2 regions of the Streptomyces sp. NPDC085931 genome follow, and region 1 is predicted to be linked to the other one. Evidence: predicted binding sites of a transcription regulator. Region 1 holds the regulator's gene; the other holds the start of a gene.

What was found. Region 1 encodes HspR, which represses chaperone genes until heat shock. Its sites were predicted from a motif close to TTGAGNNNNNNNNNCTCAA; they were not measured.
Region 2: lon (endopeptidase La) is a predicted target of HspR. The motif match lies at 1,950-1,968, and genes of this name have one in related genera.

Annotation. Positions count from the first base shown of each region.
Region 1 covers NZ_JBITSK010000004.1:205,038-208,448, reverse strand. The annotation lists gene dnaJ (molecular chaperone DnaJ) at 1-1,030, shown strand, start outside; gene ACIGAN_RS09670 (heat shock protein transcriptional repressor HspR) at 1,036-1,488, shown strand; gene ACIGAN_RS09665 (sugar ABC transporter substrate-binding protein) at 1,769-2,878, shown strand; gene ACIGAN_RS09660 (DUF418 domain-containing protein) at 2,871-3,411, opposite strand, start outside.
Region 2 covers NZ_JBITSK010000005.1:159,390-162,800, reverse strand. The annotation lists gene lon (endopeptidase La) at 1-1,927, opposite strand, end outside; gene ACIGAN_RS11925 (GNAT family N-acetyltransferase) at 2,101-2,760, shown strand.

The DNA.
Region 1 (3,411 bases):
GCGCTTCAAGGAGATCTCCGAGGCCAACGACGTCCTCGGCGACCCCAAGAAGCGCAAGGAGTACGACGAGGCGCGCGCGCTCTTCGGCAACGGCGGCTTCCGCCCGGGGCCCGGCGGCGCGGGCGGCTCCTTCAACTTCGACCTGGGCGACCTCTTCGGGGGCGGCCAGGGGGGTCAGGGCGCCGGCGGCTTCGGCGGCGGACTCGGTGACGTCTTCGGGGGCCTGTTCAACCGCGGCGGCGCCGGCCCGGGCACGCGGACCCAGCCCCGGCGCGGCCAGGACATCGAGTCCGAGGTGACGCTCAGCTTCACCGAGGCCATCGAGGGCGCGACCGTCCCGCTGCGCATGTCCTCGCAGTCGCCCTGCAAGGCCTGTTCGGGCACCGGCGACAAGAACGGCACGCCGCGCGTGTGCCCGACCTGCGTCGGCACCGGGCAGGTCGCCCGGGGCAGCGGCGGCGGCTTCTCCCTCACCGACCCCTGCCCGGACTGCAAGGGCCGCGGCCTGATCGCGGAGACCCCCTGCGACGTCTGCAAGGGCAGCGGCCGGGCCAAGTCCTCGCGGACCATGCAGGTGCGCATCCCGGCGGGCGTCAGCGACGGCCAGCGGATCCGGCTGCGCGGCAAGGGCGCGCCGGGCGAGCGCGGCGGCCCGGCGGGCGACCTGTACGTGGTCGTGCACGTCGACTCCCACCCGGTGTTCGGCCGCAAGGACGACAACCTCACCGTCACCGTCCCGGTCACCTTCACGGAGGCGGCCCTCGGCGGCGAGGTCCGGGTGCCGACGCTGGGCGGCCCGCCCGTCACGCTGAAGCTGCCCCCCGGCACGCCGAACGGCCGTACGATGCGCGCCCGGGGCAAGGGCGCGGTCCGCAAGGACGGCACCCGCGGCGACCTCCTGGTCACCGTCGAGGTGAGTGTCCCGAAGGACGTGACGGGGAAGGCTCGTGACGCACTCGAGGCGTATCGCGAGGCGACCGCGGGTGAGGATCCGCGGGCGGAGCTGTTCCAGGCCGCGAAGGGAGCATGAGTCAGATGGACGGTCGTCGACGCAACCCGTATGAACTGACCGAGGAGACCCCGGTCTACGTCATCTCGGTGGCGGCCCAGCTGTCCGGCCTGCACCCGCAGACCCTGCGCCAGTACGACCGTCTGGGCCTGGTGTCCCCGGACCGCACGGCCGGCCGGGGCCGCCGCTACTCGGCCCGCGACATCGAACTGCTCCGCCAGGTGCAGCAGTTGTCGCAGGACGAGGGCATCAATCTGGCCGGAATCAAGCGCATCATCGAACTGGAGAACCAGGTCGCGGCCCTCCAGTCCCGGGTGGCCGAGCTGGAGGACGCGCTCGACGGCGCGGCGGCGGCGATGCGCCAGCGCGAGGCGGCGGTGCACGCGTCGTACCGCCGGGATCTGGTGCCGTACCAGGAGGTGCAGCAGACCAGCGCGCTGGTGGTGTGGCGGCCGAAGCGGCAGCAGCAGTCCGACTGAGGCGCCGGGGCGCGCAAGCACGGGGAAGGGACCGGGAGTTGACTCCCGGTCCCTTTCGCGCGCCTTGTGGCGCTTTCGACCGGTCTCCCGCCGATGACCCTGTGGTGCAGGGCACTTGAAGATGATTCCGCAGAGTCTTCACAACTACTGCGGAGCGTGGTGTTGCCATCTCGTTAAGTGGTTCCGCTTGACGCTGGGGGGCGCGTCCGCGTTGTCTTTTCAGACACATGGGCCGCAATGCTGTGCCCACGTCCGAATCACACGCGAAGTGAGCTTCCGCATGCGTCGTCGTATCGCCATATCCGTGGCCGCCGCCACGATCTCCGCCACGCTCGCCGGCTGCGGCGTGCTCAACGCGACCGGGAGCAGTGACGACGCGAGCCCGACCAAGGGCGACGACATCACGGTGGGCCTGCTGCTGCCGGAGAAGGCGAACACGCGCTACGAGAACTTCGACTACCCGATCATCAAGCGGAAGGTCGAGTCCCTCACCAACGACAAGGGACGCGTCGAGTACGCCAACGCCGAGGCCGACGCCGGCAAGCAGGCGAGCCAGCTGCAGCAGATGATCGACGACCGGGTCGACGTGATCCTGCTGGACGCGGTCGACTCGCACGCCATCGCCGACGGCGTGAAGAAGGCCAAGGAGGCCGGCATCCCGGTCATCGCCTACGACCGGCTGGCCGAGGGCCCGATCGAGGCGTACATCTCCTTCGACAACGAACTGGTCGGCGAGGTGCAGGGCCGCTCCCTGCTGGAGGCCATCGGTGAGGACGCCTCCCTCACCGACAAGATCGTCATGATGAACGGCTCGTCGACGGACCCCAACGCCAAGCAGTTCAAGGCCGGGGCGATGTCCGAGCTCAACGGCAAGGTGACGATCGCGCAGTCCTTCGACACCAAGGACTGGAAGCCGGAGAACGCCGAGGCCAACATGGCCGAGGCGATCGCGAAGATCGGCAAGGACGACATCGCCGCCGTCTACTCGGCCAACGACGGCATGGCCGGCGGCATCGTCAAGGCCCTGAAGGCCGCGGGCGTCACCGACCTGCCGCCGATCACCGGCCAGGACGCGGAACTCGCCGCCGTGCAGCGGATCCTCGCCGGCGAGCAGTACATGAGCGTCTACAAGTCGTACCCGCAGGAGGCGGAGAACGCCGCCGAGATGGCCGTCGCCAAGGTCCAGGGCCGCGACATCCAGTTCGCCGCCCTCACCCGCGACAAGGTCGACAGCCCCACCCACAAGGGCATCCCCGCCCAGCTCGTGCCGGTGGTCGCGCTGACCAAGAAGAACATCGCGGACACGGTCGTGGCCGACGACATCTACAAGCTGTCGGACATCTGCACGGCCAAGTACAAGGCGGCGTGCGAGGCGGCCGGCCTCAACTAGCCGGTTCCGGCGTCCGGGGCGTGCGGGGCCTCCGGGGCGTGCGGGGCCCGCCCGGACGCCCCGCCAGGGTGACCGCCCTCAGCAGCCACTCGGCGGGCCCGTGCCGGAAGCGCCGCAGCCACACCGTGCTGAGGGCCAGCTGGAGCGCGTACACGGCGAGGGCGAGCAGCAGCACGGCGGCCGCTCCCAGCCGGCCGTACAGGGACAGTCCGTACGCCGTCGCCACGCACATGACGACCAGGGACTGCCCGAGGTAGTTCGTCAGCGCCAGGCGGCCCGCCGGGACGAAGAGCCGCCGCACCCGCTCCCCGCGCGGGGAGGCCGGCACGAGCAGCAGCAGGCACGCGTACGCGGCCGACAGGGCCGGTGCCGTCAGGGTGCCCACGGCGATGCCCAGGAGGTGCCAGCGGTCGTGCAGCGGCCCCTGGGCGGCGGAGGCGAAGAAGACCGCCCCCGGGACGCCGACGGCCAGTCCCAGGGCCGCGGTGCGCCGCAGCCGGGACCGGGTCACCCCGCCGGGCGCCAGCAGGCGC
Region 2 (3,411 bases), on a different contig from region 1:
TCAGCCCGGCCGCGCCGGTCTCCGGGTCGGCCAGCGACGCCTCGACGTAGAGGACGTCCCCGCCCGCCCCGGTCACCGCGAGTCCGGTGGCCACGCCCGGCACGGACGTCCGGCGCTCGGCCGGGTCCTGGGCGGACTCGGGTACGTGGTGCGGCCGGCCGATCAGGTCCCGCAGGTGCGCGTCGGTGACGGTGAAGGGCAGCTCCCGCTCGCCCAGTTCGTGCTGGGCCGCGACCTTGCGCAGCAGCCGGGCGATCGACCGCTCCAGGGTGCGCACGCCCGCCTCGCGGGTGTACTCGCCGGCGAGCTTGCGCAGCGCGCCCTCGTCGATGGTCACCTCGTCCTTGTCGAGCCCGGCCCGCTCCAGCTGGCGCGGGAGCAGGTGGTCCCGGGCGATGACGATCTTCTCGTCCTCGGTGTAGCCGTCCAGGCGGACGATCTCCATCCGGTCGGCCAGGGCCTCCGGGATCGCCTCCAGGACGTTGGCGGTGGCGAGGAAGACGACGTCCGAGAGGTCGAGCTCGACCTCCAGGTAGTGGTCGCGGAAGGTGTGGTTCTGCGCCGGGTCGAGCACTTCGAGCAGGGCGGCGGCCGGGTCGCCCCGGAAGTCCGAGCCGACCTTGTCGATCTCGTCGAGCAGGACGACCGGGTTCATCGAACCGGCCTCCTTGACGGCCCGGACGATCCGGCCGGGCAGGGCACCGACGTAGGTGCGCCGGTGGCCGCGGATCTCGGCCTCGTCGCGGACGCCGCCGAGGGCGACGCGGACGAACTTGCGGCCCATCGCGTGGGCGACGGACTCGCCCAGGGAGGTCTTGCCGACGCCGGGCGGCCCGACCAGCGCGAGCACGGCACCGCCGCGCCGCCCGCCGACCACGCCCAGTCCCCGGTCGTTGCGCCGCTTGCGCACCGCCAGGTACTCGGTGATGCGCTCCTTGACGTCCTCCAGACCGGCGTGCTCGGCGTCCAGGACCGCCTTGGCGCCCTGGATGTCGTAGGCGTCCTCGGTGCGCTCGTTCCACGGCATCTCCAGCACCGTGTCGAGCCAGGTGCGGATCCAGGAGCCCTCGGGCGACTGGTCGGAGGAGCGCTCCAGCTTGTCGACCTCCTTCAGGGCGGCCTCGCGGACCTTCTCGGGCAGGTCGGCGGCCTCCACGCGGGCGCGGTAGTCGTCGGACTCCTCGCCCTCCTGCTCGCCGTTGAGCTCGCGCAGCTCCTTGCGGACGGCTTCGAGCTGACGCCGCAGCAGGAACTCGCGCTGCTGCTTGTCGACGCCCTCCTGGACGTCCTTGGCGATGGTCTCGGCCACGTCCTGCTCGGCGAGGTGGTCGCGCAGCTGCTGCGTGGCGAGCTTGAGCCGGGCCACCGGGTCGGTGGTCTCCAGCAGTTCGACCTTCTGGTCGGTGGTCAGGAACGGCGAGTAGCCGGAGTTGTCGGCCAGCGCCGAGACGTCGTCGATGGCCTGGACCCGGTCGACGACCTGCCAGGCGCCGCGCTTGCGCAGCCAGGCGGTGGCGAGGGCCTTGTACTCCTTGACCAGTTCGGCGACCTGGCCGGGCAGCGGATCCGGCACGGTCTCGTCGACGCTGGTGCCCTCGACCCACAGGGCCGCGCCGGGGCCCGTGGTCCCCGCACCGATCCTCACCCGCCCCCGGCCGCGGATCAGCGCGCCCGGGTCGCCGTCGGCCAGCCGGCCGACCTGCTCGACGGTGCCGAGGACACCGGTGTTCGCGTACGTGCCGTCGATGCGTGGCACCAGGAGTACCCGGGGCTTTCCGGGCGTTGTGCGGGCAGCGGCCTGTGCGGCCTCCACCGCGGCACGGACCTCGGAGTCGCTCAGGTCCAGCGGGACCACCATCCCGGGCAGCACGACTTCGCCGTCGAGCGGCAGCACGGGCAGGGTGAGCGGTGTGGACGTCGAAGCCATGATCTCCCCTTCGGCAGTCAAGTTGAGCTATGCCGACTCAATGCTCGGGGGCGGCCGGTTGTTCCCCGACCCGTGTTCGCTGTCAGCGATCACCGGTGACGCGCTGGGGAAGGGGCCGCATAGGGTCAACCCAGTAATAGGCGATGGCCGAGTTCGTGAATTACAGGAGCGGCGTGGACGAGACCGTGCGGGCATGGGTGGACGGGTGGGTCGTGTCGCGCGGGGCGGCTCCGCCCGTGCCCGAGCCGTGGGGCTGGACGATCGACATGGGGCTGTACGGACACGTCACCCGGCACGTGTTCGGCGCGACGGGCGAGGACCTCGACGAGACGACCGTGCGCAAGGTGGCCGGCGCGGTGACCGGGGCCGGCGTGTGGCTGAAGGCCTTCCGCGATCCGTCGGTGGTCGCGGGCTGGCTGGACGACAGCTGGTGGATCGACCCCGAGCCCGGCTGCCTCATGACGGTCCCGCTGACGGCGGACGGCGCTCCGGACGTGCCCGACGGCTACCGGCTGCGCACGTGGTCACGGGGCGGCGTGCTCCGGCTGATGGTGGCCGCCCCGGACGGCTCCCTGGCGGCGCGCGGCCAGATCACCCCCATGGGCGACACCGCCGTCGCCGACCAGATCGAGACGGCCCCGCACCATCGCCGCAAGGGCCTGGGCAGCCTCGTCATGCGGACGCTGCAGTGCGCCGCCGCCCGGCAGGGAGCACGCACCGGCGTCCTGGCCGGCACACCGGCGGGCCGCGGCCTGTACGAGTCACTGGGCTGGGAGGTGAGGGCGGTCCTGACGAGCGCGCGACACGACGGCCCGGCTTCCACGCAGCGCTGAGCGCCCTGCGAGCACGCAGGGCCATGCGCGAGTTCGCCGCGCACAGCAGCGGCGGCGGGCTCGCGAGAGCCCGCGCGACCGCGTCGACGCCTGTCAGCGCCGGGCGGACGCGCCTCGACGTCGGCCGCCGCCCGACGCACCGACCCTGACGCCCGTCGGCCTCCACACCGGCCCCGGCGTCCGTCCGCCGACCCATGGCCCTGGCGCCCGTCGGCTTTGCACACCGGCCTCGGCGTCCGTCGGCCGACCCGTGGCCCTGACGCCCGTCGGCTTGCACACTGGACTCGGCACCCGTCGGCCCCGACGCCCGTAGGCCTCCACACCGGCCTTGGGCGACCGTCGGCCGACCCGCCGACCGTAGCGTCCGCCGGCCTACACGCGGACCTAGGCGTCTGCCCTCCATCGACGACCGCGCGCGTCAACGCCCGTGGCCCGTGAACCCGTCTCGGCGTTCCTCGGCTCTCTCGCCCGCTCCAAGGCCCATCGGCCGACCCACCAACCCTGACGCCCGTCGGCCTCCACACCGGGCCTCGGCGTCCGTCCGCCGACCCGCGGCCCTGGCGCCCTGGCGCCCGTCGGCCTCCACACCGGCCCCCGGGCGCCCGTGGGCCGACCCGCGGCCCGGACGCCCGCCGATCTCCACACCGGCCT